Linked DNA regions of Tsuneonella mangrovi. The protein of the gene in region 2 interacts with the protein of the main gene of each other region in a pairwise test. Links are inferred from orthologs where the notes say so. Each region holds a gene or a part of one and is shown on either strand. Other genes may lie near its edges.

Region 1 (15,379 bases), 2.1 Mb from region 2 along the record:
CATTGTCGGACCTGGTGTTCGATATGCGGTTCCTCGACAATCCGCACTGGATCGACGAACTGCGCGAGAAGACCGGGCTCGATCCCGAGGTTTCCGCGCACATCGCCGCCGATCCCGCGTGGGGAGAGGCATTTACGAAGATTCGCGATCTCGTACTGCTGTTGCTCCCGCTCTACGCCGCGCAGGGCAAGGCCTACGTCAACCTCGCGTTCGGCTGCACCGGCGGACGGCACCGATCGGTCCATACTGCAGAGGCCATCGCGCAGGCCTTGCGCGAAAACGGATTTTCGCCCACTGTCATCCACCGCAACCTGGGATCGCGCGCGGCCGACATGCTCGAAGGCACGCCGCAACCGTGACGGTCCCCATCGGCACCAACCGGGCGCACTTCGGTGAGCCCCAACGGACAGCACCGAAGCAACCCAGGCCACACGCATGATCGGAATGATCCTGGTAACCCATGGCCACCTGGCCGAGGAGTTCGTCAGTGCAATGGAGCACGTCGTCGGCCCGCAGGAAGCGGTCGCGACGATCTGCATCGGACCGCACGACGATATGGAGCAACGCCGCCGCGAGATCGCCGACGCGATCAAACAGGTCGACAGCGGCCAGGGGGCGATCATCCTCACCGATTTGTTCGGCGGCACGCCGTCGAACCTCGCCATCTCGCTGCTCGACGCGGGCCGTGTGGAAGTCGTCGCGGGGATCAACCTGCCGATGCTGATTCGGCTCGCCGGTGCACGCAAGGAAATGGGCGTGATCGATGCCGTCTCCGCCGCGCGCGATGCGGGCAAGAGCTACATCACTATCGCTTCCGAGTTTCTGGGCGACAATTGCAAGGGCGCTGCCCGGAAGGCGTCTCGATGAGCGAGGTGCGGCGTAGCTGCACGATCATCAACCAGCGGGGCCTCCACGCCCGTGCGAGTGCCAAGTTCGTCAATGCGGTGAGCGAAGTGCCCGAAGGCTGCATTGTGAAAGTAGCGAAGGACGGCAACGAGACCGCCGGAGGATCGATCCTCGGTTTGATGATGCTCGGCGCGGCCAAGGGCGACACGATCGAACTGATCGTAGCTGGCGATCAATCGGAGGCCGTGCTGGAGCAGCTGTGCGAGCTGGTCTGCAGCGGGTTCGGCGAGGACTGATGGCCCCCGGCACGCGCCGCACGATCACCGGCTTTTCCAATCCCACCGTCAAAGCGCTGCGTAGCCTGCGCGACAAGAAGCACCGCAAGCGCGAAGGCAGGTTCCTGACTGAAGGCTTGCGCTTGCTGACCGACGCGCGCGAATGCGGCCGCCTGCCCGAAACGCTGGTAATGGCGACCGGGCGCGAACCGCACCCGTTGCTCGATGCGCTGGAGGCGGACGTGCTGTCCGCGGGAGGTGAAGTGATCGAGACCGGCAGCGAGATCCTCGCCAAGATTACCGGGAAGGACAATCCGCAAGCGGTGGCCGGGGTATTCGCCGAATTCGATACTTCGCTCGACGCGCTCGACCGCTCGGTATCGCCGATCTGGCTGGTGGCGCAGGCGCTGCGCGATCCCGGAAACCTCGGCACGATGCTGCGCACCGGCGACGCGGTGGGTGCCGGCGGGCTGATCCTGATCGACGATTGCGCCGACCCGTTCTCGGTCGAGGCGGTGCGCGCGAGCATGGGGGCGGTGTTCACCCAAGCGATCGCGCAAGCCCGGTGGGACGATTTCATCGCATGGTTACGGCGCGGCAAAGGCCAGCTCGTCGCCGCTTCCCTGCGCGACGCGGTGCCCTATCGCGGCGCACCCTACGCCGCGCCGTGCTTCATTCTCGTCGGCAACGAATCGCGTGGTCTGCCCGAGGAATACGAAGCTGCCTGCGACCTGCGGGTAACGATGCCGATGCGCGGTCGGGCGGACAGCCTCAACGCAGCCGTCGCGAGCGCAGTGCTGGCATATGAAGTGCTGGCGTGTCTGGAGCGATACCCGGGTTGATCGATTGTCGCCGGCCGCAATGCGAGGGCAAGAAACTGCCAGTCTGCTGACGAACCGGTTGTGGGTGTTCAGGCGACCATCCGATCCAGACCAAATGGGATTGCCAGAATACCCAGGTGGACCTACGAGATGACTGGGCTGATTGGAGGGGAGAATGAAGGCATTTGTCGGTGTATGCGTTACGATACTTGGCCTCTTCGTATTTCATTCGGCAGCAACAGCGGCAGGTATAACTTACGATTGCGACACAGCTGCGGATCATTTTTCTGAACTGAACCTGCCCACTGTCGGCGTTCCGTTCACTGTCTCCGGGAACGTCCAGCTAAACGCGCTCGCTGGAAGCAAGAAATATGCGGCAGTGGCTCGCCTTCAAATCACTTCATCCGCTGCGCCGGGGCATTCTCCAGACGTTTTTGCAGGGTTTTCGATCTCGGCACTGCCCGCAGATCCAAAGAAAACGCCGTCTGGATTGCCGGCAATTCAAATGCTCAGCTACAACGTCAACGGCAAGGACGACGAGATAATCCCGCTTTCGATGATGACAAAGCCGGGCACCGTTCAGCCTTTCACACTTTCCTATGACAGCAAAAATGTAACCGTGAGCCTCGGCAAGGACACAAAGAGCTTCCGCTTGAAAGCTGTTGAACCGGTTGTGCGGATTGTGTGTTCGACCGGAGAATTCCTGTTCACCGATCTCACGATAAGATCACAGGGAACCGCCGCGAGCTCGAATAGTGCGGATGAGAAATTATCGCGCATGGCAGCCCTGTATAAGGAGCTCTGCCTTGGTGCCTTTCCGGATGACAAAGCGGTCGAAGCCCTCTTGTCAACGAAGAATGCACAGGAACTCACCCCGGAACAGGTGAAAATCACGATGCGCGACGATCCAGCCCGTGGTTGGAAGCTGCAAGACGGAACGACGACTGTCTGGCTTGAATTTCCTCCCTATCATGCATGTTCCGTCCGCTGGAATGCGCCGCAGATCGGGGATCTTAGCTCATACCGAACTATCGCTTCAAATTACGAAGATGCGCTCGGCGGATTCTATCCGACTGACCCGCTGGATGCCGACCAAGGTGACATTCACATTCACGCCGTTGGCGAGCAGCGGACACTTGCCGATAAAGGTTCGGAAAGCCTGCTCTTCTTCGCGCAGAGTATCCACAATGAGAAGCGACGTGCCGCGGGAGAGACCGGCTTCTCACTTCGTTTCGTCCACCAGTTCGCTCCTCCAGATCGCGGAGTGGAGTAACTGAGGCCGATCTTAGTCGAGCGTCCGCCCTCCCTTTGCGGAGGTAAATCTACCAGAACCGAACACCCCAAATCGGGCAAGCGCCGTCACGAATTCGGATCGTTGCCCGCGCTCAGGCTGGTGAAGCTCCACTTGCCGTTGCGGCTCGAAGCGACCAGCCGGTAGTCGTTGAGGCTGCGCAGCTTGTCGGTAGCGATGAACCCAGTGGTGCCGTCGCTGGTGGTGATCTTCTGGTACTTGTCCTCGGGCTGCAGGCTACCGTCGAGCGTGACGATATCCCACGAAATATCCTCGGTATCCTTGGACTTCGCCTCCGCGTCGGAATGGATCGGCACCTTTTCGCCCACCACCATCATCGCGGTGGTCGCATCAACCGATGACAGGTCCTGCGTTTCGAACCACGGCAACGTGATACCGCCCTGCGCGTTGACCCCGCAGCCGAGCGCCATCAGCTTGTCGAACTCGTCCCACAGGCTCCAGTCGTGCTTGGAAAGCTCGGCGCGCAGTTGGCCTGTCCCGCTGCCGCCGCCGAAGTTGAGCTGCACGTCGGACGCTGCCAGCGCGGCCAGCATATCGGTGTTGCGCGCCTTCACCGCTGCGCGCAGCTGGGTCAGGAAGGCCTCTGCACCGGGCGTGTTCTGGCACTCGTCGCGCGGAGCATAGGCGCCTTCGGCCAGCTTGGGCGCCGGGGTCGGGCTCGATCCGTCGACCTTGCTGACGATGCTGTCGGCGGCCTGCTTGATCTTGTCCGAAGGGGCATTCTGCTGGCTGCACCCTGCAAGCGCCGCGGCAAGGGCGGATGCGGCAACGATGGTGGCGACCTTGTCGAGTGCAATCCTCATGCGCGGTCCCTAGCGTTCAATCGCCCCGCGATTCAACCAATTCTTCGCCGTCCGGTTCCGCTACGGCATCGTCGCTTGCGGTATAGCGCGGCGCGGCTTCGACGAGCGGCACTTCGTCGATCTCTGCCTTGCCGATCTCGATACCCTTTTCCGCCAACCGCTTGCCCGATGACAGCACGTTGCGCTCGAAGCTGCCGACGAACTTGTTGTAATTGTTGACCGCGGTTTCCAGCCCTCCTCCAACGCGCTTCAGGTGATCCGCAGCCACCCGCAGCCGGTCGTAAAGCTCAGCTCCCATCTTGCCGATCTCCTGCGCTTCGCGCGCCAACCCATCCTGCCGCCAGACCTGCGCGACGGTGCGCGCGATCGCTACCAGGTTGGTAGGAGTCGCCAGCAACACCCTCTTGTCAAAGGCAAAGTTCCACAACTCGGGATCGTGTTCGAGCGCGGCAGCGACGAAATGTTCGCCCGGAACAAACATCACTACGTAGTCCGGCGCTTCCTCGAACTGGCTTTGGTAGCTCTTGGCACCCAGCGTCTGCACATGGTTGCGCATCGAACGCACGTGATCGCTCATCGCCCGCGCCCGCGTCTCTTCGTTGTCGGCTTCGAAGGCTTCCTGGTAGGCATTGAGCGAAACCTTGGAATCGATCACCAGCATCTTGCCGCCGGGAATGCGCACGATCGCATCGGGGCGCAAACGGCCGTCCTCGGTTTCGATCGAGTGCTCCATCATGAAGTCGGTATGTTCGGCGAGACCGCATTGCTCGAGCAGGTTCTGCAGCGCCCGCTCGCCCCACCGTCCGCGCGCCTTGGGTGCGTTGGTGAGCGAATTGCCCAGCCGCTGCGCCTCGCGCCGCACGGCTTCCTGCCCCTGCCGCATCTGTTCGATCACGCCGGAGAGCTGGCCGAACGCATCGACGCGTTTCGCTTCCAGCGCGCCGACCTGCTCCTCGTACGCCTTGAGCCGCGCACCGACCGGCTCGAGCAGCGCCTTGATCGCTTCCTTGTTGGTCTTCTCGGCGTGGCCCAGCCGCTCGTTCGCTTCGCGCGCGAGCCGCTCCTGCGCTTTGGTCAGCACTTCGTCGCCCGCGAGCTTGAACTGCGCCAGCATCTCCTCGCGCGCTTCCTTCATCGCCGCGATCTGCTTGTCGAAATTCTCGGCGTTGGCCTTGAGTGTCGCGAGCTCGATCTGCGCATCGCCCAGATCCTTGATCGCAGCCTTGAACTCGCCCTCGCGCTCGGTGAGCGAAGCCTTGAGGGCAGCAGCGGGCCGCGAGCCAACGAACCAGCCGAGTGCCAGTCCGGCAATCAGAACGAGGAAGATCAGGAAAATTGCCGTAGTGTCCATTTGGCCACCCTAGGCGGAACGGAGAGGGAACGCCAGCCTCGCAGGCGCGATTTCAACCGTCAGCAAAAATTACGCCGCTTCACGCAGTTTCTTGAGCTTCTTGAGCGCCATGTTGCGTTTGAGGCGGCTCAAGTGGTCGATGAACAGGATGCCCTCGAGGTGGTCCATCTCGTGCTGGATGCAGGTGGCCATCAGGCCTTCCATGTCCTCTTCGTGGGTTTCCCCTTCGAGGTCCTGATAGCGCACGCGGCAAGTCGCCGGGCGATCGACGTCGGCATAGATCTCGGGGACCGAGAGGCAGCCTTCCTGGTAGGTCGCCAGCTCTTCCGCCGGATCGAGGATTTCGGGATTCACGAACACCCGCGGCTCGCGCTTGGTCGGCTGGTGGGTGTGCTGGTGCCCGCCGTGGTTGCACACTTCGGGTTCGGCATCGGGGTCTTCGGGCTGGAGGTCGATCACCAGCACCCGCTTGGGTACGCCGACCTGGATCGCGGCAAGGCCGATGCCGGGCGCATCGTACATCGTCTCGAACATGTCGGACACGAGCTCGCGCAACTCGTCGTCGAACGCGGTGACGGGGGTCGATACAGTCTTGAGCCGGGGGTCCGGCACTTCGAGGATTTCGCGGATAGCCATGCTTGTCAGATAGTCGCAGCAGGGAGAATGTTCAACGCGATTGGCGCTATGCCCATTCGGATACGCGTGATCGGCTCACCCCACCGGCCGACGCGCCCTGAGCGCCTGGGCCAAAGTGCCTTCGTCGAGGTAGTCGAGCTCGCCGCCCACCGGCAGCCCGTGCGCCAGCTGGGTGATGCGCACCGGGAAGGCCTCCAGCCGCTCGGCGATGTAGTGCGCGGTGGTCTGCCCTTCCAGCGTGGCGTTCATCGCCAGCACCACCTCGTCGATCCCGCCCCCCTCGACCCGCGCGAGCAGCGAGGCGATGTTGAGATCCTCGGGCCGCACCCCGTCGAGCGCGGAGAGCTTGCCGCCGAGCACGTGGTAGCGCCCGGTGAACAGCTTCGCACGGTCGAGCGCCCAAAGGTCGGCCACGTCCTCCACCACGCACAGGCTGCGCTGGTCGCGGCGCGGATCGGCGCATACGCCACACGGGTCCTGCGTATCGACATTGCCGCAGGTTCCGCATTCGACGAGCTTGTCCTGCACCTCCAGCAAGGCGCTGACGATCTGGCGCAGCGCGGTCTCGCGCCGTTTGACCAGCCACAGCACCGCCCGCCGTGCCGAACGCGGGCCGAGGCCGGGCAGGCGCGCCAATGCGGATGCCAGCGTCTCGATCTCTTGCGATGCCATAAGCGCGGAGATAGGGCCTGCCCCGCTTGAACGAAAGGTAGCCGCACGGCTTATGCGCCCAAAATGCGAATAGTCTTCATGGGAACGCCGGACTTCGCGGTGCCGACGCTCGCCGCGCTGCACGAGGCGGGGCATACGCTGGTGGCCGTCTATACCCAGCCGCCGCGGCGCGCCGGGCGCGGCAAGAAGCTGCAACCCAGCCCCGTCCAGCGCGCGGCGGAGATCCGCCATATCCCGGTGTTCTCGCCCGCCTCGCTCAAGTCTGCCGAAGCGCAGGCGGAATTCGCGTCGCACGAGGCAGACGTGGCAGTAGTGGCCGCTTACGGCCTGATCCTGCCGCAAGCGGTGCTCGATGCACCCAGGCACGGCTGCCTCAATGTCCACGCCAGCCTGTTGCCGCACTGGCGCGGCGCGGCACCGATCCAGCGTTCGATCCTTGCAGGTGACACGGTGACCGGGGTGACGATCATGCAGATGGAGGCCGGGCTCGATACCGGGCCGATGCTCGCCACCGCCCGCACCCCGGTGGAAGACAAGACCGCCGGCGAACTGACCGAAGAACTGGCCGAGATCGGCGCGCAGCTGATGGTCGGCACGCTCGAAGACCTAGCCATGCTCCATGCGGTTCCGCAGGATGACGCCGAAGCGAGCTACGCGCCCAAGATCGACAAAGCCGAAGCGAAGATCGACTGGACCGCCAGCGCCGAAGCGATCGAGCGTCAGGTGCGCGCCTTCGCCCCGTTCCCCGGTGCGTGGTTCGAATTGGATGGCGAGCGGATCAAGGTGCTGAAGGCGCAGGTCATCGCGCGCGAGGGCAAGCGCGGCACCACGCTCGACGACCAAATCACGATCGCGTGCGGCAACGCCGCGCTGCGCCCGGTCCGCATCCAGCGCGCGGGCAAGCCGGCGATGGATACCGAGGCTTTCCTGCGCGGCAAGCCGGTCCCTGCCGGAGTTGTCGTCGGATGATCCCCGTTCGGTTCGAGCGCAGTCGAGAACCGTCGAGCGAGGTGTCTCGACTACGCTCGACACGAACGGTTGGGGGCGTGGCGTGACCCGTTTCGCTCTGACCCTCGAATTCGACGGCACGCCGTTCATGGGGCTGCAGCGCCAGCCGCACGGGCCGAGCGTGCAGGAATCTGTCGAGCGCGCGGTGCAGGCGGTGACAAGCGAGGAGGCGACGCTCGCCGCGGCAGGGCGAACCGACACCGGGGTCCACGCGCGGGCGATGCGTGCCCATGTCGATATCGCCAAGGAGATCGACGCTTTCCGCCTGATGGAGGCACTGAACGCACACTTGCGGCCCGACCCGATCGCAGTGCTCGCGTGCGACGTGGTTCCGGACGACTGGCATGCGCGGTTTTCGTGTATCGGGCGGGAGTACGAATACCGCATCGCCAACCGCCGCGCGCCGCTGACGCTTGATCTGAACCGGGCGTGGCAAGTGGCGCGCCCGCTCGATGCAGACGCCATGCACGATGCTGCACAGGCGCTCGTCGGCCAGCACGATTTCACGACTTTCCGTTCGGTCCAGTGCCAGGCGAAAAGCCCGGTCAAGACGCTCGACCGGCTCACCGTGCGGCGCGAAGGCGAGCAGGTGATCGTCGAGGCCGCCGCGCGCAGCTTCCTCCACCACCAGGTCCGCTCGATGGTCGGTTGCCTCGTGCTGGTCGGGCTCGGCCGGTGGAAAGTCGAACGCGTGGCCGAAGCGCTCGCAGCCAAGAACCGGCAAGCCCTCGGCCTCAACGCCCCGCCGCACGGGCTCTACTTCATGGCGGCGCGCTATCCGTAAGGATTGAGAATCGCGGGGCCGTCACCTGGTTTGGGAGGTCTGATGTTGGTCCTAAAGAGATTTTTGGTCGAATGTCTGGAATGGGGTGGAAAGCGGACGCTAGCCCCACCCGTCATCCCAGCGAAAGCTGGGATCGCTGTCCGTTAGAGCAGATGCCCGAAGAGATCACCCCAGCCCGGATTGGCTTTTTCGATGAGTTCGATCTTCCATGCTCGCTTCCACGCCTTCATGGCCTTTTCCCGGCTGATCGCCTCAACGATGTTGGTGTGGGATTCGGCGCAGACCAGTCGATCCAGCCCATAACGGCGGCAGAAAGCAGACCCCTTACCTGTCCGATGCTGCATTACGCGGGCAGGCAAATCTGCCGTCACGCCGATATAGAGCACCCCGCCGCGTCTGTTTGTCATAATGTAAACCCAGCCACCCATTCCAGCCAGCTAGCACGGGGACGATAGTGATCCCAGCTTTCGCTGGGATGACGGACGTTAGCAGCACAAAGTCCGCAATCGGGCCGTAAGCTGACCGTCAGCTGCCCAGCCACTTCCCCCATCCCGCCCTTCCCGCTAATCCCGCCGTATGACCGACACTGTCTATGTCCTCAACGGGCCCAACCTCAACCTGCTCGGGCTGCGCGAGCCGGAAATCTATGGTTCCGATACGTTCGACGATATCGCCGGGATGCTCGAGGACCGGGCGCGCGAGCTGGGGCTGGAGGTCGACGTGCGCCAGTCCAACCACGAAGGGCACCTGGTCGACTGGCTGCATGAAGCGCAGGCAGAAGGCGCGAAGGCAGTGCTGCTCAACGCCGGGGCCTATACCCACACCTCGATCGCACTGCTCGATGCGATCCGATCGATCAAGACCCCGGTGATCGAGGTCCACCTGTCGGATCCGGCGACGCGCGAGAAATTCCGGCATATTTCCTATGTCGGAATGGCGGCAGTCGATGAGGTGAAGGGTCTCGGCGCGCGGAGCTATATCGTCGCTCTCGAGAAGGCAGCCGCGCTCTAGAGGGGCCTGCCCCACTCTGGCCGCAATCGACGGCCACCCCTTGCCAGCCCGCGCGCTTGCGAATAGGCGGGCGGCGGACGCAACAAGAGGCACACAATGGCCGAAACCAAGGGCTCGCCTTCGCGTACGCGGGGCATGAACGTCGATACCAAGCTGGTGCGCGAGCTGGCAGAGCTGCTCGCCGAGACCGGACTCACCGAAATCGAAGTCGAAGACGGCGACCGCAAGGTGCGTGTGGCGCGCGGCGGCGTGGCGGCTATGGCTGCCCCTGTCGCAATGCCGGCACCGGCAGCGGCTCCCGCCCCGGCGACTACCGCTCCCGCCGCGCCCGAACCGGCTGCGGCGGCACCGGCCGAAGTGGTTGGCGCGCTCAAGTCGCCGATGGTCGGCACGGTCTATCTCTCGGCCGAACCGGGCGCCGCACCGTTCGTGACGGTCGGTGACAGCGTTAAGCAAGGCGATACCGTGCTGATCGTCGAAGCGATGAAAGTGATGAATCCGATCACCGCCGACAAGGCCGGCACGATCCAGGCGATCCTGGTCGAGAACGCGCAGCCGGTCGAATTCGACCAGCCGCTCGTCGTCATCGGCTGAGGGGCCAGGCGCTCACATGGCTATTTCGCGTATCCTGATTGCCAATCGCGGCGAAATTGCGCTGCGCATCCACCGCGCGGCGCACGAAATGGGGATCGAGACGGTCGCGGTCCATTCCACCGCCGATGCCGATGCGATGCACGTGCGGCTGGCAGACCACGCGGTGTGCATCGGCCCGCCGCCCGCCGCCGACAGCTATCTCAACGTCGCGGCGATCATATCAGCTGCGGAAATCTCCGATGCCGATGCGGTCCACCCGGGCTACGGTTTCCTGTCCGAAAACGCCAAGTTCGCCGAAATCGTCGAGGCGCACGGGCTCAAGTGGATCGGACCCAAGCCCGAACACATCCGCACGATGGGCGACAAGGTGGAAGCCAAGCGCACCGCTGGCGCGCTGGGCCTGCCGCTCGTGCCTGGCAGCGATGGCGCTGTATCTGATGTCGAGGAAGCGAAGAAAATCGCCGCCGAAATCGGCTATCCGGTGATCATCAAGGCTGCCAGCGGTGGCGGTGGCCGAGGGATGAAGGTATGCGAGAGCGAGGATACGCTCGAAACGCTGATGAAGCAGGCGGGCAGCGAGGCCAAGGCCGCGTTCGGCGATGCCACGGTCTATATCGAAAAGTACCTTGGCAACCCGCGCCACATCGAATTCCAGGTGTTCGGCGACGGCGAAGGCAACGCGATTCATCTGGGCGAGCGCGACTGTTCGCTCCAGCGCCGCCACCAGAAGGTGCTCGAGGAAGCCCCCTCCCCCGTCATCACACCCGAAGAGCGCGCGCGGATGGGGGGCATCTGCGCCAAGGCGATGGCCGACATGGGTTATCGCGGGGCAGGCACGATCGAGTTCCTGTGGGAAGACGGCGGGTTCTACTTCATCGAAATGAACACCCGCCTGCAGGTGGAACACCCGGTGACCGAAGCGATCACCGGGGTCGACCTGGTGCGCGAGCAGATCCGCGTCGCCGACGGCAAGCCGCTGTCGGTCGAACAGGACGAACTGCGCTTCACCGGCCACGCGATCGAGTGCCGGATCAACGCCGAAGACCCGTTCACCTTCGCCCCTAGCCCCGGCCTGGTGGATTACTACCATGCCCCGGGCGGGATGCATGTGCGCGTCGATTCAGGGCTTTACGCAGGCTACCGCATACCTCCCTATTACGATTCGATGATCGCCAAGCTGATCGTTTACGGCCGCACGCGCGAAGGGTGCATCATGCGCCTCAAGCGCGCGCTGGAGGAGATGGTGGTACAAGGGGTGAAGACCTCGATTCCTTTGCACCAGGAACTGCTCCGGCAGCCTGATGTGTTGAGCGGCGACTATTCGATCAAGTGGCTCGAAGAGTGGCTCAAGGAGCGGGGTTGATCGGTTAAGGGGTACCCCTGACGCTCCAATTGCACTCTTGTCATACTCGGCGCACAATTCCCCGCTTGAGGGGGATGCGAATCATGGAAAACCACGGAGCGCTGGTCGGCTGGACGCACCAGGACCTCGGCAACAGGGTGCTGCTGTGCGTCGAAAGCGTGCGGACACCCGAAGACGCGAAGAACCACTCGCCCGACGTCACCCGCGTCCTGATGACCAAGAAGCAGGCAGCAGTGCTCGGCGATTTCCTGCTCGGATTGTCCGGCGAGAGCCGACCCGATCGCGGAGATCGCGGAATGCTGAAGCGGCTATTCGGCTGATTTGGGGATCGCTTCGGCCGCGGATTCCCGCGCGATTACCTATTCCAGCGGCACGCCCGGTTCGTGCTTCGCCGTGCGGATCGTCAGCGAAGTTTTGACGCTTTCCACGTTGGGCGCGGGCGTCAGCTTGCTGGTGAGGAATTCCTGGAAGCTCTGCAGGTCGCGGCTGACGACCTTGAGGATGAAGTCGATTTCGCCGTTGAGCATGTGCACTTCACGCACTTCGGGCAAGTCGCGCATCGCGGCCTCGAATTCGCGCAGTGAATTTTCTGCCTGGCTCTTGAGGCTGACCATCGCGAACACCGTGATCGCAAAACCCAGCTTCGACGCGTCGAGATCGGCGTGATACCCGCGGATGACCCCGTCTTCCTCCAGCGCGCGCACTCGGCGCAGGCATGGCGGAGCAGTCAGGCCGACGCGGGTAGCGAGCTCGACATTGGTCACCCGCCCTTCGCTCTGCAGTTCGGAGAGCAATTTGCGGTCGATATCGTCCAGGTTGGCCATTGCCGTGCCCCCGCAGGAAACCCTATCCAGCTTTGCGGCCTGCACCCAGCAAAGCAACGATTGCCGCGCAGAATCGCCCTTGCGGCTAATATTATTGTTTCTGCCAGCAATTGTCCCGCTTTGCAACGCAGCCCGCACTGCCGATTCCGCAGGTTCGTGGGCCTGTTAGAAGCACCCGTGCGAAGGCGCGCGAGCGCCGCCGCCGATTCAGCGCAGGGCCCGTGGGCCCATTTGGAGAGTTTTAAGCAAGCCGATGCAGATCGACGACCGCCTTGCCACCGTGTTGCGCCACCGCGCCGCGGGCGAGCGTGCGGCGCGAACACAGTATCGCCAGCTGCTCGACTTGCTCGGCGCGCGTCGCACGACCGGAGACGAGAGCCTGCTGGCCGCCGCCTGGCTGCGGCTGGCGGCACTCGGTGAAACGATCGCAGTGTCCGACCGCGCGACGATGATCCGCGAACCGGGCCTGCGCTTCCGCAATCCCGAACTGGTGATGCACCTGGCCGACGACGAGCCGGAGATTGCCGCTGCCGCGCTCGGCGTGGCCCAACTTTCAGCAGACGACTGGGAGGCGGTGATCCCCCGCCTTCCGGTTCGTGCCCGCGGCTTCCTGCGCCTGCGCCGCGATTTGCCCGCGCCGACGATGGAGCTGCTCGAACGGCTCGGGGTGCGCGACCGTGGCCTGCCGAGCCCCGACCTGCCGGTCGAACCCGAGGTCGAACTCGATCATGGCCCCGCGCGCCCGATCGCAGCGAACGACCTAATCGACGAACGTGCTGCGGAACCCGAAGCAGAGGCAGAGGACAGCGAGATCGGCGCACTGGTCCGCCGCATCGAGAGCTTCCGCAAGAGCCGCCCGACCCGCCAGCCGAGCGGGGACTCGCCGCGCTTGCCGCTCGGCGATCGGAGCGAACCGATCCGCGCCCCGCTCGCCGGATTCGCCTTCACCACCGATGCCGAAGGGCGGATCGATTGGGCGGAAGCCGGTGTTGCGCCGATGGTCGTCGGGGCGACCCTGCCGCCGGCACGCGACGCCGCCCGCCGAGATCGCCAACCGCTGCGCCACTTCGCGCTGAGCTGGGACGGCGCGCCGCAAGTCGCGGGCCAATGGATCGTCGATGCGACGCCGCGATTCACCGATCCGGGCGGCCATTTCTACGGTTACGCGGGGCGCTTCCGCCGCCCGCCCGAAACACCGACGGTATCGCACCCTCGACAGGGAGATCGCAGCGCGGACCTGATGCGCCAGCTCCTCCACGAGCTGAAGACCCCGGTCAATGCGATCCAGGGATTTGCCGAAGTGATCCAGCAACAGCTGTTCGGGCCGACTCCGCACGAATACCGCGCGCTGGCGGCAGCGATTGCCGGCGATGCCGCACGGATGCTTGCCGGGTTCGACGAACTCGACCGGCTGGCCAAACTCGAGAGCGGTGCGCTTGCGCTCGAAGATGGTGAGAGCGACTTCGCGGCGATCCTCTCGCGCCTCGCCGCGCAGCTGCAGGAAGTGCTGAGGGCCCGCAACGCAGGCTTCGTGCTGACCCTGCCCGAAACCGGCGGCGTGAAGGTGCCGATTGCACCCACCGAGGCAGAAGCGCTCGCATGGCGGCTGCTGGCGACACTCACCGGATCGATCGGCGCAGGCGAACAGATCGCGCTGTCGCTCGAATGCTCCAACGGCACCGCCACGCTCGATTGCGCCCTGCCCGCAGCACTTGCCGCGCGCGACGACGTGTTCGCCGACGGGACCCGGGCATCGGGCGCAGTCAGCGCCGGTATGTTCGGTGTCGGCTTTGCGTTGCGTTTGGCGCGGGCCGAAGCGCGCGCGGCTGGTGGCGATCTTGTGAGCGAGCGCGGCCAGCTACTGCTCCGGCTCCCGTGCTTGACCAAGACCAAGCCCGCCCCTAGCGACATTGCCGACGAAGCGGTGTCCGGCTGAAGGGCAATCGCGGCAGCGGGGCCAGCGCTTGAGCGAGCGTCCGATCACACAACCGCCCGGCGCAGGGCGCAAAGCCGATCTCGGCAAGGACTTCGGCCAACGCTCGCTGCTGACGGTCGATACGGAGGAAGAATTCGACTGGAACGGCCCGTTCACGCGCGATCGGCACGGTGTCGAACATGTCCCGCATATCGCCCGGTTCCAGCAGATGTGCGAAGCGATGGGCGTGGTCCCCACCTACCTCGTCGACTGGCCGATCGTGCAAGCACCGGCAGCGATTGAGCTGCTCGGCGGAGCGGTAAAGGCCGGGAAGGCTGAAGTCGGCATCCAGCTGCACCCGTGGGTCAACCCGCCGTTCGAAGAAGAGGTCAACGAGCGCAATTCATATGTCGGCAACCTGCCGCCCGCGCTCGAACGCGACAAGTTCCTGCGCCTGCGCGACGCGATTGCCGAGAACTTCGGTACTCAGCCGCTGATCTACCGCGCGGGCCGCTATGGCCTCGGCCCCGAAACCGCGCGGCTGATGCGCGATGCGGGGGTGTCGGTCGACAGCTCGGTGCGCGCCAACTTTGACTATCGCGGCGGGTACGGGCCGAACTACGCCGATCACCCGCTGGTCCCTTACTGGGTCGAAGGTGGAGAGCGAGACCTGCTCGAGCTGCCGCTGACGACGGTTTACTGGGGCCTGCTGCGGCGACAAGGGCGGTTGCTCAACCCGCTGTTAGACCGAATCCCGCGCGGACGCGGCGTGTTCTCGCGGCTCGGGCTGCTCGAGCGGATTGCTCTGACGCCCGAAGGGGTGACCGCCGAAGAGGCGCTGCGCGGGATCGACATGGCGCTCGACGACGGGCTGCCGTTGCTGGTGCTGAGCTTCCATTCGCCCTCGCTCGCGGTCGGCCACACCCCCTACGTGCGGAGCGAAGCCGACCTTGAACGATTCTACGACTGGTTCGAGCGGATCTACACCTACCTGGAGATGCGCGCGGTCGCACCGACGACCGTCGCCGAGATTGCCGCAGCGGCGGGCCTCAGAGACGCTTGCCAGTAGCACCCGCGCAGGCTACCGCGCGCGCTCCGGCACCGGCGAAGGGCCTGTAGCTCAGCGGTTAGAGCTGGCCGCTCATAACGGCTAGGTCGCGGGTT
Region 2 (15,439 bases):
CATCCACGACGTGACGATCGCGCTTCACCCCGAAGTGCACGTGACCGTGAAAGCCAATGTTGCCCGTTCGGACGACGAAGCCGAACTGCAGCGCCAGGGCGTCGACGTGATCGGCCAGATGGCCGAGGAAGAGCGCGCCGAGAGCGAAGGCTTCACTGAAGCCGTCGATCCGACGCTCGAACCCGGCGAAATCCCGGCCGACCTGCTCGAGGACGCTCCGGCAACAGCCGAGGCGGAAAAGGCCGACGACGCAGACGCCTGACCCGGCATTCAAACGATTATGACGAGGGCGCGGTCCGCAAGGGTCGCGCCCTTTTCGTTTGTTCGCTCGCGCGCTATCTGCTCGCGATGAAAAATATCGAATCAATAATAATTGAACTCAAGGCGCACTACGAACGCGCCGTTACCACCCTCCGCGATGATATCCTGGCTTTCGCCGACAACGGCACGCTTCCTGCACCGGGCAAGCGCAGCGATGGCAGCTACGCTTATCCCGAACTTCGGCTCCATTTCGCAGGCGAAGGCAACCCGACCGACCGTTCGCGCGCATTCGGGCGACTCGAAACCGAAGGGACCTATACAACCACGATCACGAGGCCCGAACTGTTCGAGGATTACCTGCGCGAACAGCTTGGCCTGATCGCCAGCGACTACGAAGTCGAGGTGGAAGTCGGCAGTTCCAGTCAGGAGATCCCGTTCCCCTATGTACTCGATGGGGAGCAGGGCGCGCGGATGGCCGGAATCGCCCCGCAAGAACTCGCCAAGCATTTTCCCTCAACCGACCTCGCGCTGATCGGTGACGAGCTGGCGGACGGGATCAATTTCGGGTTCGAAAACGAGCCGCTGCCGCTCTCGCTGTTCGACGGGTTGCGGACCGATTACTCGCTGGCGCGGCTGGCCCACTATACCGGCACGCGGACCGAAGACTTCCAGCACTTCATCCTGTTCACCAACTACCACCGATATGTCGATGAATTCGTTGACTGGGGTGCGCGGCAGATCGGCTCGCATGGCTATACCGGCCTGACCGGAGCTGGCGGGCTTTCGATTGACCGGGCGACTGAAAATGCGCGCGAGCAATTGTCGGACACTGCGTGGCGCAGGCACCAGATGCCGGCTTATCACCTGATGCGTGGCGACAAGGCGGGCATCACGTTGGTGAACATCGGTGTCGGTCCTTCCAATGCCAAGACGATCTGCGACCACCTGGCAGTGTTGCGCCCGCACAGCTGGCTGATGATCGGCCACTGCGGGGGGCTGCGTTCGAGCCAGAAGATCGGCGACTTCGTGCTCGCGCATGCATATCTGCGCGACGACCACGTTCTCGATGGGGTACTTCCCCCTGAAATCCCGATCCCGCCTATTGCCGAAGTCCAGCAGGCGCTTGCCGGAGCGGCAGAGTCGGTCTCGGGCACGCAAGGTGCCAACCTCAAGAAGCGGATGCGCACGGGCACCGTCGTCACCACCGACGACCGCAACTGGGAACTGCTCTATTCGCGTTCGGCCATGCGGTTTTCGCAAAGCCGCGCAATCGCGATCGAGATGGAGAGCGCGACCATCGCCGCGCAGGGATATCGCTTCCGCGTTCCCTACGGCACCCTGCTGTGTGTCAGCGACAAGCCGCTCCACGGCGAGATAAAGCTACCCGGACAAGCGAACCAGTTCTACGAGGAAGCGATCGCCGCGCACCTGCAGATGGGCATCGAGGCCTGCCACCGCCTGCGCGCCGAAGGCGACCGCCTGCACAGTCGGAAGCTTCGCGCCTTCAACGAGCCGCCGTTCCGATGAGTAGCGTTGGCCTCTCGCGTTCGGTTGCGGGTCGCAAGGCGATCGTCACGGGCGCGGCAAGCGGCATGGGCCGTGCCACGGCGCTGTTGCTTGCAGAAGAAGGCGCACAAGTCGCAGTGACCGACCGCGACCTTGCCGGATGCGAAGCGGTCGCTACAGAGGCTGGTCCCAACGCGCACCCGTTCGCGCTCGATGTCGGCAATGCAGTGGCCATCGCCAGCACGGTCCCGCAAATTGCCGAGGCGCTGGGCGGGATCGATATCCTCGTGAACAACGCGGGCGTTTCTTCGTTCGCGCCGCTCGACGCGGGCGAGGAATACGATGCGACGTGGGATCGCGCGCTTGCTGTCATGCTCACGGCGCACCAGCGAATGGTGCGCGCTGCCCTGCCCTGGCTACGGCAAAGCGATGCCGCCCGAATCGTTAACGTCGCATCGACCGAAGGATTGGGCGCGACACCGGGAGATACGCCGTATGTCGCCGCCAAATCGGGTGTTGTCGGACTGACCCGCGGACTGGCGGTCGATCTCGGCAAGGATGGCATCACGGTCAACTGCGTGTGCCCCGGCCCGATCCGCACCGCCATGACCGACGCTATCCCAGCCGAACACAAGGCGATCTTCGCCAACCGCCGCACGGCCCTGCGACGCTATGGCGAGCCGGAGGAAGTTGCGCACATCACGCTGAGCCTGGTGCTGCCCGCAGCAAGTTTCATTACCGGCGCTGTGATCCCGGTCGATGGCGGACTCATGGCGCGCAACGCCTGAGGCGGTCTAGCCCTTCCCCTTGGTCCTGGTTTTCCCGGCCACGGCGTTGTCCTCGATGAACTTGATGATCATCCCGGCAATATCCTTGCCGGTCGCTTCCTCGATGCCTTCGAGCCCGGGCGACGAGTTGACCTCCATGATCACCGGTCCGTGATTGGAACGGAGCATATCGACCCCGCACACGTTGAGCCCCATCCGCTTGGCCGCGCGGACCGCGGTCGAGCGTTCCTCCGGTGTGATCTTGATCAGCGTGGCGCTACCGCCCCGGTGCAAATTGGAGCGGAAATCATCGGGCGCGCCGGTCCGCTGCATCGCCGCGACGACCTTTCCGCCGACGACCAGTGCGCGAATATCCGTCCCTCCCGCCTCCTTGATGAACTCCTGCACGAGGATATTTACATTCGCTCCGCGAAACGCCTCGATCACAGACTTCGCGCTGGCTTCGGTTTCGGCCAGCACGACCCCGATCCCCTGCGTGCCTTCGAGCAGTTTGATGACCACCGGCGGCCCGTTGACCGCCTTGATTATCTCGCTGGTCTGCTTGGGATCGTGGGCAAAGGCAGTCAGCGGCAGGCCGAGGCCGTGCTTGGCGAGGATCTGCATCGAGCGGAGCTTGTCCCGGCTACGCCCGATCGCCACGCTCTCGTTCAGCGGCCACACGCCCGCCATCTCGAACTGGCGCAGGATCGCCAGCCCATAGTTGGTAATCGACGCGCCGATACGCGGGATCACTGCGTCGTATCCACTGATCGTCCTGCCTTCGTACGCCACAGTCGGGCGATGACTGGCGATCTGCACGGTACACCGGAGCGTGTTGAGTATGTCGAGTTCGTGCCCGCGCGATTTGGCCGCCTCGACCAGGCGCTGGTGCGAATAGAGCGACGCATTACGCGCCAGCATCGCGATTTTCATTTGAGCAATGTCCTGCGTTCGGCGGCGTCCGACTGGAGATACGAACGCCCGCTATCGACGAGAAAGCGCCCCCTTAGTGCGGTGCGACCGATGAGGATAGGGAATTTCATGTCGGAGCGATCACTAAGGCTGAATTCCGCTGGGAACAGCAGGCTACCGATGCGAAGTTGCGTCTTGATGATAGGGCGCGATTCGGTCTCGCCATTCGAACTGGTGATTGTGCGCCGGTCTACCCGCGGAACTTCCACGGTTACCGGCTCGCTCGAGCCATGCCCGACATCGAGCAGGAAGCGAAGCCAGCGCTGCCCGTCGCGCTCGAACCGTTCGACCTCGCTAGCGTGCAAGCTGGAGGTGCGCGCGCCGGTGTCGATCTTGGCCGGGATCCGGGCCGACGTTAGATCGGGCAGCGCGACCAATTCGCGCCACCCGACCAGTGCCCGATCGTTCTCCCTGCTTGCCACTACGCCTTGCGCCGATCAGCCGGTCAGGAAGTCGGCTATGGCTTGGCCGAGATCAGCGTGCGTGACCGAGCCCATATGAGTCCCCGGCACTTCTGCAAGCGTGGCGTCGGGCAAGGCCTCGACCAGCCTGCGGGGATCGCCATTATCGCGATCCTCGGTGCCGCAGACAACCAGAGTGGGCATGGCGATCACTGCGAGGTCCGCCGGATCGGTGTCCGCAATCGAAGCGATCAACAGCCCCACAGCTTCGCGATCGGTCCCGCTTGTCTTGAGGAACTGCTGCGCGAAATAGGCCGGATCGCCGGGTTTGATCGTGCCGAAACGGGCGATCACGTCTTCGAAGTATTGCCTCCTCCGCAGCCACCCGGTGACCCCTTCGAGGCCCATCCCACCGAGGACGAGACGGCGCGGGCGCAGGCCCGAGACGACACCCCTAACCGAAGTGCGCGAGCCGAGCGAGAAGCCGACAAGGTCGAAATCACCTAAGTCGAGGTGCGCAACAAGCGCCGCCAGGTCGAGCGCCAGCACATCGGGCGGATAGGCCGCCGGATCGTGCGGCGCAGCGCTCTGGCCGTGCGCGCGCAAGTCGGGCATGATCGCTTCGAACCCGGCATCGGCGAGCAGTTGCGCATGGCCGAAACGGATCCAGTTGGTTTCGGCGCTCGAAAACAGGCCATGGAGAAGCAGTACGGACCGCCCTGCGCCCAATCGGTGGAGCGCCATCTCGTCGCCACCGAACCCGGGATAACTCTCGGTTCTGACGTTGGTCATTCGGGTACCTCGAGTCCGGCCGCGTGCCAGCGATCGGCAACGCTCTTTGTTTCATCGCTGCGCTGTCGCGGAAGAGCGCTGGTATCAAGCCATGCTTCATGGATCGATTCGGCTCCGGCGTGGGCGACAGGCACGAAGCCCGACGGGTCATCGAAACTCCCGACGGTCAAATCCATCCCGGTGCCATCGTTGAACATGAATCCGAGCGGCGTGCCGCAGCGCGAACAGAATGGTCGGCGCGCAATAGGGCTGCTGGCGTACCAGTCTGGCTCGCTTTCCCAGGCGACCGCCTCGAACGGAAGTTGCACGAATGCCGCTGCAACTCCGCCGGTAGCCTTCTGGCACATCCGGCAGTGGCAAAGGTATGCCTCCGCCTTACTGACATCGGCATGATAGCGAACGCGGCCGCACTGGCAGCCACCACTCGAGGTCTTTTCGGTCATGTCCTCCCCTTAGCGCGACTGCTGGTCGGGCAAAAGCAATTGCGGAGCGTGTCGCCAGTGTAGAACCTTGCATATAATAAGCATCCTTATTATATGCGCACGCATGGAGAAGAACATAGGATACGTCCTGTCGGACAGCGCGCGACTGATGCGGCGCTCGTTCAACGAGCAGGTGCGTTCTTTGGGCATAACCTCGACCCAGGCACGCCTGCTGCTGATGCTCAATCGCCATCCCGGCGAAAACCAGACCGCTTATGCCGAGCGGCTTGAGGTCGAACCGATTACCCTCTGCCGGATGGTCGATCGCATGGAAGAAGCCGGCATGGTCCAGCGCCATCCCGATCCTCGCGATCGCAGGGCGCGAATACTGCAACTTACAAATAAAAGCCGGAAAGAGATTGAACGCATCCAGCAAGCCACTAAAGTATTGATGGATAATATGCTGGCTGGTCTGGACGAAGAGGAGGAAGCACAGCTGATGGCGCTGCTGGGTCGCGTGTCTGACAATCTGGCGAACGGTTCGAAGGAGCTCGCAGCACATGGCTGAAGCAGATCCCGCACAGCCGCTCGAGGGCACCTCGACTTCCGACGATACACAAGCGCCTGCGAAGGAAAAGCGCTCCTGGAAGCGCCTGGCGCTGATGATCTCGCTGCCCCTGCTGTTGGTCGTGGGTGCGGCACTTTACTGGCTGAGCCTGCAAGGCAAGGTCTCGACCGACAATGCCTATGTCCAGCAAGACAAGGTCTCAATCAGCTCAGAGGTCGGCGGCAAGATCGTCGAAGTAGCGGTGAAAGACGGGCAGACCGTCAAGCAAGGCCAATTGCTCTTCCGCATCGATCCGGAGCCGTTCCGGTTGCAGATCCAGCAGGCCAACGCACAGATCGCGCAAGCGCAAGCCAACCTAACGGCGTTGCAGAACTCGCCCGACCTCTCCGGTAGCAATATCGCCGCGGCCCGAGAAACCCTGGCTTTCAATCAGGCGACTCTTGCGCGCCAGGAGGCGCTTTGGAAGCGCGGGTTCACGACCAAGGCCGAGCTCGATGCGGCACAGCACGCTGTAGCGCAGTCGAAAGCCGATATCGCGGACGCGATCAACAAGCAGGATGAGGCGCGTGCGAAGCTTGCCAATGGCCCGCAAGTTCCCGGTGAAAACCCGCTGATCGCCGCAGGCCGCGCGCAGCAAGCAGTCGCCGAACTCAACCTCTCGCGCACCGAAATCCGCGCTCCGGCGGATGGGCGGGTGGCGCAATCCGACCGCCTCCAGCTCGGTCAGCAGGTCTTGCAGGGCCTGCCGGTCCTCACGCTGGTTAAGTCGCAGGATTCGTACGTCACCGCCAATTACAAGGAAACCGACCTGGCCAACATGAAGGTTGGGCAACCTGCTTCGATCAGGCTCGATTCCTATCCCGGCCTCAAGCTCAAGGGCCATGTCCAGTTCATCGGTGCCGGTACTGGCGCGGAATTCTCGGTCCTTCCTGCGCAAAACGCGACCGGCAACTGGGTGAAGGTCACCCAGCGCGTTCCGGTCCGCATTGCTATCGACGGAAAGAGTCCGCGCCAGCTGATCGCAGGTCAGTCCGCCGAAGTGACCGTGTACACCGACGGACGCAAGTGATCGCGCCACAATGGCGAGCATAGCGCAAGAACGGAAACAACCGCGCAGGCGCCAACCGCGCAAACCGATTGCCGATGTCATCTCGAACCCAGCGCGCAACTATCCCGCGCTGATCGTCGGTGCGATGATGGCATCGCTGCTGCAGGTGCTCGACGGCACGATCGCCAATGTAGCCCTCCCCCATATGCAAGCCGCACTTGGTGCGACCGCGGATACCGTAACCTGGGTACTGACCAGCTATATCATCGCCGCGGCTGTTGCGATGCCGATCACCGGTTGGCTGGCCGATTTGGTGGGAGCCAACCGGCTGTTCATGCTCGCGGTGGTCGGCTTCGTCGGGGCCTCGATGTTGTGCGGAACGGCACAAAATCTCGAACAGATGGTGATATTCAGGGCGATTCAGGGGGTCTCCGGTGCCTTCGTTGCGCCGCTCAGCCAGAGCTTCATGCTCGATTCCACCCGCCCGAGCCGCCAACCGACAATGATGGCAGTGTGGTCGGCGGGGATCATGATCGGTCCGATCCTCGGGCCCATCATCGGTGGATGGCTGACCGAGAATGGTTCGTGGCGCTGGGTGTTTTACGTCAACGTTCCGGTCGGCGCGCTCGCCTTCACAATGCTGGCGCTGGGCCTGCCTTCGCGTCCACGCAGAAAGCGACGGTTCGATATCCCCGGTTTCGCAATGCTCGGGATCGGCCTCGCGGCCATGCAGCTGCTGCTTGATCGAGGAACCCAGATCGATTGGTTCCAGTCAGCCGAAGCGTGGGTCTACGCGATCGTCATCGCTTCGGCGATCTGGATGGCAATAATTCACTTCGCGACCACGGACAACGCATTGCTCGATCCGCACATCTTCGCGGACCGCAATTTCCTGGTGGCGTTCGTGATGATGTTGCTGGTGGGCGGCATCCTGTTCGCGACGATTGCCCTATTGCCGCCTCTCATGCAGCATTTGCTCGGCTATGACGTTATCACTACCGGTCTGGTGCTTTCACCGCGGGGCATCGGCGTGCTGGTCAGCATGCAGCTGGGCGGATACCTCCTGAGGCGGCAGGTCGATGCCCGGATTGTCATCGCAACCGGATTTGTGATCGCGGACCTTGCGATGTGGCAGATGGCACATTGGTCGCTCGAGGTCGATATGCAGCACTTCATCTGGACTGGCGTGTTGCAGGGTCTCGGCATCGGCCTGGTGTTCATGCCGCTCAACTACACAGCATTCGCAACGCTCGATCCCGCAAAGCGAACCGATGCTTCGAGCATGCTCAACCTCGCACGTAATGTAGGTTCGTCGGTCGGAATCTCGATCGTAACAGTGTTCCTTGCGCGCAATATCCAGATTTCGCACGCGGACCTGGCCAGCCACGTCACATCCGCGACGACCGACCTGATCGACGTGGCAACGGTCGATCGTTTCCAGATCTTGGGGAACGGCATCCTTCAGGTCATCGACGGCGAAGTCAATCGGCAGGCGGCGATGGTCGGTTACGTTGACGATTTCTACCTGATGTTCTGGATGACCCTGGTCACTATGCCGCTGGTGTTCCTGATGGACCGGATTGTTCCGCCTAAGCCGGGCGAGATGCCAACCCCTTCTGAGTAAGTCGCCACTTCGCCATTTCGATCCGGTCCTGGCCGAAGAACGGTTCGCCATCGACCACCAACGTCGGCACGCCCCAATGTCCTGCTGCCGCGAGTGAATCCTGGTTGGCGGCGATCTCTTTATCGAGCACCTCGGCCTCGGCGCTGACAGCGGCATCCAATTCGACAAGATCAAGGCCGGCCCGTGCGGCCGCATTCGCAAGATGGTCGCCTTCGTGCCAATCATCGACCTCGCCCGACCAGATGATCTTGGAAACCTCGTCGGCAAACGCCAGACCGCAGCCGAGCCGCTGGGCGATCTGACCCATCCGGGTCAGGCGGTAGATATAGGGCTGATCCTCCGACACTTTGCGCGTCATCATGTCCTGCACCACCGGATCAGGGCGCGGCCAGCGATACGGTATGCCCAGCATCTGTGCAGAGCGCGCCGAGTCGATAAAAATGTAACGCCCCTGAAGCGCATTGGTGAACAAGATATCGGGGTCGCGGATCGCGATCGGATAGACCGGCCTGAGCGCGATATCCACGTCGTGCGTTTCGGACAGTTCGCGATAGCGCCCGATCGCCAGATAGCTGTAGGGCGAGCGAAAGCTGAAATAAAGGTCTGCGGAAAGGGTCATTCGCGCAGGCTACGCCGTTGGCGGGCGAGCGTCACCCCTTCTTGAGGCAGCGCCGCCCGAGCAGCTCCGCGATCTGCACCGCGTTAAGCGCGGCACCTTTGCGCAGGTTGTCGCTCACACACCAGATGTTGAGTCCGTTCTCTACCGTGGGATCCTCGCGCACGCGGCTGATGAAGGTCGCTCCGTCACCGACGCATTCGATCGGGCTGACGTATCCACCGTCCTCGCGCTTGTCGATCAACATGACGCCCGGAGCCTCACGCAGGATGTCCATCGCCGCCTCGGCCGAAAGTTCCTTCTCGAACTCGAGGTTGATCGATTCCGAATGTCCGACGAAAACCGGCACCCGCACGCAAGTGGCAGAGACCTTGATCTTGGGGTCGAGGATCTTCTTGGTCTCGACCACCATCTTCCACTCTTCCTTGGTCGAGCCGTCATCGAGAAATACGTCGATGTGCGGGATCACGTTGAACGCGATCTGCTTGGTGAACTTCTTGGGCTCGACCGGATCGCCGACAAAGATCGCCCGGCTCTGCTCGAACAATTCGTCCATGCCCTGCTTGCCCGCGCCCGAAACCGACTGGTAGGTCGACACGACGCACCGCTTGATCCCGGCGGCATCGTGCAGCGGCTTGAGCGCCACGACCATCTGCGCGGTCGAGCAGTTGGGATTGGCGATGATGTTCTTCTTCGAATAGCCCTCGATCGCATCCGGGTTCACCTCGGGCACGATCAGAGGCACGTCAGGGTCCATCCGCCAGTAAGAGCTGTTGTCGATCACCACGCAGCCCGCAGCGGCTGCCTTGGGCGCGTATTCCTTGGCCGGTCCACCGCCCGCGCTGAACAGCGCGATATCGTAGCCGGAGAAATCGAAATGCTCGATGTTCTTGCACTTGAGCATCTTGCCGGTGTCGCCGAACTCGACTTCGGTCCCGGTCGAGCGCGAGCTTGCTACCGCTGCGACCTCGTCGCACGGAAACTCGCGTTCGGCGAGCACCTGCATCATTTCCCGACCGACATTCCCGGTCGCCCCGACAACGGCTACGCGATAGCCCACTTGATGATACTCCGGATTCAATTGAATTTGCGCGACGCAGGTAATTGCCCGACAAGCACTTGGGAAGCCCCTGGAAGGAGAGAATACCTATGACTCCGTCCTCCATCGCCGAATGGCGTGCCGATGCAAAGCACTTCACCTTCGATGGGCAACAGATTGCCTACTGGACCGGCGGGAGCGGGAAACCGCTACTGCTGGTCCACGGTTATCCGACCGCGTCGTGGGACTGGCACAAGGTGTGGAGCACTCTCGGCGAGCAGCACAGCCTGATCGCGCCCGACATGATCGGCTTCGGCCTGTCGGACAAGCCGCGCTCGGGATATTCGATCCATCGGCAAGCGGACATGCACCTCACACTGCTCGATCATCTCGGGATCACTGAATTCGACGCACTGGTGCATGACTACGGAGTGTCGGTCGGGCAGGAATTGCTCGCTCGCCGCAAGGAAGGGACCGGCGCGCAAGGCTTGGAGCAAGTCGTATTCCTTAATGGCGGACTGTTTCCTGACCAGCATCGCCCGCGGCCGATCCAGAAGCTGGGCATTTCGCCGGTCGGCTTCCTGCTTGGCTGGACGATCAACCGGGAGAAATTCGGCAAAGGATTTTCGGAAATGTTCGGGCCGAATACCCAGCCAAGCGCACAGGAACTCGACGAATTCTGGGCGCTCATCTCCCACAATCGCGGCAACCGCATCATGCACAAGCTGCTGCACTACATCGCCGACCGCAGGGAGCACGCCGAGCGGTGGTTCGACGCGCTCAGGTCCGCGCAAGGCGATATCGGCCTGATCAACGGTGCGCTCGATCCGGTCTCGGGTCGCCATGCCTACGAAGCGTGGCGCGAACGACTACCCGATGCCCGCCACCACCTTATCCCGAACGTGGGCCATTACCCGCAGGTCGAAGACCCGCAAACGGTCGCGCGCGTCGCGCTGGAATGGTTGACCCGCTGAACAACAGGCCAAGGATCAGGCAAAGTCCGTCAGGTGGAGAACCAGCATCACAGCAGCGCCGACCGACCCCACCAACCCAACCAGCGCAACCCATTTGCTAGCTGCATGGCGGCGAATGGCGAGGAAGTTGACCAGGGCGAACACGATCAGGAAAACGAAGCTTCCGCCTTCGACCAGCTCCTCGATCCCGCCCACGAGCACCAGCACGATTGCGAGCGAGGAAATCACGATCGTCCCGAACCACGGCACATCGCGCTCGTCACGGCTGGCGAACAGTCTGGGCATCTCGCCATCCTGTGCGGCCTGTTCGGCGAGCCGCGCAGTCGCGAAAACAGTGGCATTGATCGCCGAACCGGCGGAGAAAGTGGCCGCAATCGAAACAGCGATAAAACCAATCATGCCGAGGGCCTCGCGCCCTGCGACTGCCAGCGCCACTTCCTTGTGTGCAACGATTGCGTCGGCCCCCGCGAGCATACCGGCACCGAGCGCAACTACGATGTAAGTCAGCGTTGTAACGATGATTGCCAGCGGCATCGCGACAGCAATCGTGCGCGGCGCATCGCGCATTTCCTCGTAATCGTAGCTGAGGAGCTGGAAACCTTCGTAGGCCATGAACACCACGCCCATCCCGATCAGCGCTTCACCGAAGCCGACCGGGTGCCCGGCTGCAAGTACGAGGCGATCCGGTGCCCAGTGCCACAGTCCAATGCCCGCCAGAGACAGCAGGATCGCCAGCTTGCCCCACACCGCGACTTTTTCCAGTAAGGTCGCCTCCGCCGCCCCGATCAGATTGATGCCGGCAAGAATGACGATTGCGGCGATCCCTGCCAGTTTCGCCGTCCAGGCAGGCATCGAGAGCGCGTAGGCCGCATAGGACCCAAAGGTCACCGCATAGACCGACACGGTCAGCGTATATCCCGCCACAAGCACCCAGACGACGATCCGGGCGGCCCATTTCCAGCCCGTTTCCCGCAAATAGGCATATGAACCGCCCGATTGACCGATCTGCCGAGTCAACTTGGAATAGGAATGGCCGGAGGCGAGCGCCACGATCCCGCCGAGCAGGAAGCTGACCCAGGTCCACTCGCCCGCAACCGAAATGACGACCCCGAGCGTCGAGAATATACCTCCGCCGATCATCCCGCCCACGGCCATGGCCCATGCCCCTCCGGGACCGAGCACATGGCCGTTGTCAGGAGAACCCGGCGGGCTACCTGCCACCCGGCGGCACCCCGTTGCGTTCGAGGAAGTCAAAGATCGTATCCCACACGTGGACGCTGATCTTCGGCCCGGCGACCCTGTGGGTGTATCCCGGGTAGAGCATCATATCGAACGGCACCGCGTTGGCCTGGAGCTTGGCAATCAACGCGCTCGAGTTCTCGAACACCACATTGTCGTCGCTCATCCCATGGATCAACAGCATGGGATCGGCGATCTTCGTCGCGTCGCCCATCGCATCGGACTTTTCATAGGCAGCCGCATCGGCATCAGCGGTCGGCAGGCCCATGTAACGCTCCGTGTAGGCGGTGTCGTAGAGTTCCCACTTGGTCACCGGCGCGCCGGCGATACCGGCTGCGTAATAGCCCGGATCGGCCTCGAGCATCTTGAGCGTCATGTAGCCGCCATACGACCAGCCATAGATCGCGATCCGCTTGGGATCGACATAGTCAAGCGACTTGAGGAATTCGGCGCCGGCTTTCTGGTCGGTCACCTCGATCCCGCCCATCGCGCGCCAGATCGGCTTTTCGAAGTCGACCCCGCGGTTCGAGCTGCCGCGGTTGTCTATCTCGAACCAGATATAGCCGCGATCAACGATCTCCTGCTGAAGTGTGCCACCCCAGCTCTTCTTCACTGTTTGCGAGTGCGGACCACCGTAGTGGCTGAAGAACACCGGATAGCGTTTGCCCGGCTCCATCTTCGGGGTGATCATCTTGTAATAGAGCGTCGCCCCGTCTGCGGTCTTGAACGTCCCGAAGGTCGGTTCATGATGCGCGGAGAGATACGGCGCGTATGGGTGGCTGGCATCAAGCGCGTTCTGCTCGATCCAGGTGATCCGCTTGCCGCTCGTATCGGCGAGGTAGCTCTGCGGCGGTTGGTCGGGGTTCGAGCGGGTCACGATCAGCGATCGCGCCTGATCGTCCATCGAAGCGCCGTTGGAAAATTTCAGGTCGGTCAGGCGCTTCGGTTCTCCCCCGGGATGAGAAAGCGAAAGCGAATAAACCTGCTCTGCGAGAACATCGTCCTTCGTGCCCGTGAAGAACACCGTACCGGATTTCTGGTCTACACCATCGAGGCCAGTAACGACCCACGGGCCCTTGGTTAGCTGGGTCCACTTGCCCTTGGCGAAGTGGTAGAGATGGCCAAAACCGTCGCGCTCGGACCGCCAGATCAGGCTGCCGTCCTTGAGCCACTTGTAGTCGTTGGTCAGGTTGATCCAGTGGTGCGGCGCGGCCTGTTCGGTGAACAGCACCCTGCTCTTGCCCGTCGCCGGGTCGATTGCGAGCATGTCGAGCCGGGTCTGCAAGCGGTTTAGCCGCTGGACGTAGAGCGTCTTGCCGTCAGGTGCCCAATCGACCCGCGCAAGGTAGATGTCCTTGTCAGGCCCGAGATCGACCTCGACGCGGTTCTGGCCGTCCGGGTCCATCACGAACAGCTGCGCTATCACGTTCGGGGTGCCCGCTGCCGGGTATCGTTGATCATAGGTTCGCGTGCCGTCGGCACCTATCGAAGCGCGCGTGACCACGCCCACCGGGGCTTCGTCGAAGCGCTCGACCGCAATCCGCTTCTCGTGCGGCGACCACCAGTAACCGGTGTAGCGTGCCAGTTCTTCCTGGGCGACGAATTCGGCTTCGCCCCAATGGACCGTGTCGGAGGTTTCATCCGGCGTGATCGCCTTCGCTGGCGCGCCGCCGACGGTTCCGGTCCACAGGTGTCCGTCGCTCACGTAGGACAGGTACGTCCCATCCGGGCTCAGCACCGGGTTCAGCTCATCGCCGCTGCTGTCGGTAAGCCGCTGCACGCTGCCGTCGATACCCGTGAGGTAGAGATCGCCGTCGATCGGCACGAGGATGTGTTTGGAATCGTTCGACCAGTCGTATGTAACGATACCCTTGAGCCCGCCGATGCGCTTGCGCTCGCGCTGCATCTTCTCCGCTTCGGACAGCTCGCGCCCGCTCCCGAGCTTTTCGGAATCGACGAGCATCGCCCATTTGCCGGTTTCGCGATCGTAGGCCCACAGGTCGTAGCGCTCGCGATCGTCGCTACGGTTGCGCAGCAGCGTCAACCAGCGGCCATCAGGCGAAAGCTTGACCCCGCGCGGGCTCGCACCGTCGAGCGACGGGCTGGCAAAGACCCGCTCCAGCGTCAGTTGCCCCGTCTGTGCGGCGTCTGATTGTGCAGTCATGGGCGCAGTGATCTCCCGGGCCTCGGTTGTAGTGGAAACGGCAGCCACAGCTGCCAGGCTCGCAGTGGCGAACCAGAATCGAAATGTCATTGTCGGTGCAACCCCGAAGTTGTCTATTGCGCTCCCCTTGAGCGTCGCGTGCCGCCTTCATAACCAATTCGCCACCAGTGGAAAGGGGTAGCCGAACACCGTGTGCGTGCCGCTCATCGATCCATGAAGAAAGGGGCGCCCCGGCTGGTTGCCGAGACGCCCCTCTTCGGTGATTGCAATACCTGCTGGACGGCCAGCGTCAGGCGTTCTCGCGACGCTCGGCGATACGGGCGCGCTTACCGGTGCGGCCGCGCAGGTAGTAGAGCTTCGCCCGGCGCACCACGCCGCGGCGGACCACGGTGATGCTTTCGATGTTCGGCGAATAGAGCGGGAACACGCGCTCCACACCTTCGCCGAAGCTCATCTTGCGGACGGTGAAATTGCTGTTGATGCCCCGGTTCGAGCGCGCGATGCACACGCCTTCGAAGTTCTGGGTACGGGTGCGGGTGCCTTCGACGACGCGCACGCCCACGCGGACGGTGTCGCCAGCGCGGAATTCGGGAATGTCCTTCCCTTCGGTGAGGCTCTCGACGGCTTCGGCCTCGAGCTGCTGGATCAGGTTCACTGGTCCGGTTCCTTCGTTTCTCGCTGCACACCAGAGGCAGGTCGGCCCCGAGCGTTACCGTAACGCTCCCAAAGGTCCGGCCTGCGTAGCCGTGTATCTTCCTCGGCGCGGTGTTTCCGCCACGCCGCAATCTTCGCATGATCCCCCGATCGCAGCACTTCAGGGATCGTGCGCCCTTCCCATTCGACAGGTCGGGTATAGTGCGGATACTCGAGCAAGCCTTCCTCGAAGGATTCCTCGGCCCCGCTGGACGGCGCGCCCATTACGCCGGGAAGCAGGCGAATGCAAGCGTCGAGAAGCGTCAGCGCCGCCGGTTCACCGCCTGACAGCACGATATCGCCCAAGCTGACCTCTTCGACCGGCCGTGTCTCGAAGATTCGCTCGTCGAATC

What was found.
Region 1: the proteins of CJO11_RS02585 (region 2) and def interact in binary tests that used the Escherichia coli proteins (3 or more experiments, as listed by UniProt). The link is inferred for Tsuneonella mangrovi from one-to-one orthologs.

What each region holds. Positions count from the first base shown.
Region 1 is NZ_CP022889.1:2,624,168-2,639,546, reverse strand. What follows is about bases 4,262-7,189. They hold def (peptide deformylase), read right to left. Parts: upstream 6,045-7,189; coding sequence 5,478-6,044; downstream 4,262-5,477. Other genes in these bases: fmt (methionyl-tRNA formyltransferase), read left to right, coding at 6,780-7,189; recR (recombination mediator RecR), read right to left, coding at 6,120-6,716; CJO11_RS12840 (DNA recombination protein RmuC), read right to left, coding at 4,262-5,408. Outside these bases: RNase adapter RapZ, read left to right, coding at 1-359; CJO11_RS12865 (PTS sugar transporter subunit IIA), read left to right, coding at 436-867; CJO11_RS12860 (HPr family phosphocarrier protein), read left to right, coding at 864-1,142; CJO11_RS12855 (TrmH family RNA methyltransferase), read left to right, coding at 1,142-1,963; CJO11_RS12850 (NMCC_0638 family (lipo)protein), read left to right, coding at 2,118-3,215; CJO11_RS12845 (hypothetical protein), read right to left, coding at 3,302-4,057; more of CJO11_RS12840, read right to left, coding at 4,074-4,261; more of fmt, read left to right, coding at 7,190-7,685; tRNA pseudouridine(38-40) synthase TruA, read left to right, coding at 7,768-8,508; CJO11_RS12815 (GIY-YIG nuclease family protein), read right to left, coding at 8,652-8,936; CJO11_RS12810 (type II 3-dehydroquinate dehydratase), read left to right, coding at 9,085-9,519; accB (acetyl-CoA carboxylase biotin carboxyl carrier protein), read left to right, coding at 9,616-10,113; accC (acetyl-CoA carboxylase biotin carboxylase subunit), read left to right, coding at 10,130-11,476; CJO11_RS12795 (hypothetical protein), read left to right, coding at 11,551-11,796; CJO11_RS12790 (Lrp/AsnC family transcriptional regulator), read right to left, coding at 11,836-12,300; CJO11_RS12785 (histidine kinase dimerization/phospho-acceptor domain-containing protein), read left to right, coding at 12,554-14,236; CJO11_RS12780 (polysaccharide deacetylase family protein), read left to right, coding at 14,265-15,284. UniProt on the Escherichia coli protein: Removes the formyl group from the N-terminal Met of newly synthesized proteins. Requires at least a dipeptide for an efficient rate of reaction. N-terminal L-methionine is a prerequisite for activity but the enzyme has broad specificity at other positions.
Region 2 is NZ_CP022889.1:534,358-549,796, forward strand. What follows is about bases 8,025-11,012. They hold CJO11_RS02585 (aspartate-semialdehyde dehydrogenase), read right to left. Parts: upstream 10,038-11,012; coding sequence 9,012-10,037; downstream 8,025-9,011. Other genes in these bases: CJO11_RS02575 (DHA2 family efflux MFS transporter permease subunit), read left to right, coding at 8,025-8,361; CJO11_RS02580 (2-hydroxychromene-2-carboxylate isomerase), read right to left, coding at 8,327-8,980; CJO11_RS02590 (alpha/beta fold hydrolase), read left to right, coding at 10,127-10,990; CJO11_RS02595 (APC family permease), read right to left, coding at 11,006-11,012. In the rest of the region: rplI (50S ribosomal protein L9), read left to right, coding at 1-262; CJO11_RS02535 (AMP nucleosidase), read left to right, coding at 349-1,788; CJO11_RS02540 (SDR family NAD(P)-dependent oxidoreductase), read left to right, coding at 1,785-2,555; rimK (30S ribosomal protein S6--L-glutamate ligase), read right to left, coding at 2,562-3,467; CJO11_RS02550 (ATP-dependent zinc protease family protein), read right to left, coding at 3,464-3,928; CJO11_RS02555 (alpha/beta fold hydrolase), read right to left, coding at 3,944-4,699; CJO11_RS02560 (GFA family protein), read right to left, coding at 4,696-5,142; CJO11_RS02565 (MarR family winged helix-turn-helix transcriptional regulator), read left to right, coding at 5,246-5,689; CJO11_RS02570 (HlyD family secretion protein), read left to right, coding at 5,682-6,758; more of CJO11_RS02575, read left to right, coding at 6,769-8,024; more of CJO11_RS02595, read right to left, coding at 11,013-12,145; CJO11_RS02600 (S9 family peptidase), read right to left, coding at 12,201-14,393; rplS (50S ribosomal protein L19), read right to left, coding at 14,683-15,048; tRNA (guanosine(37)-N1)-methyltransferase TrmD, read right to left, coding at 15,045-15,439.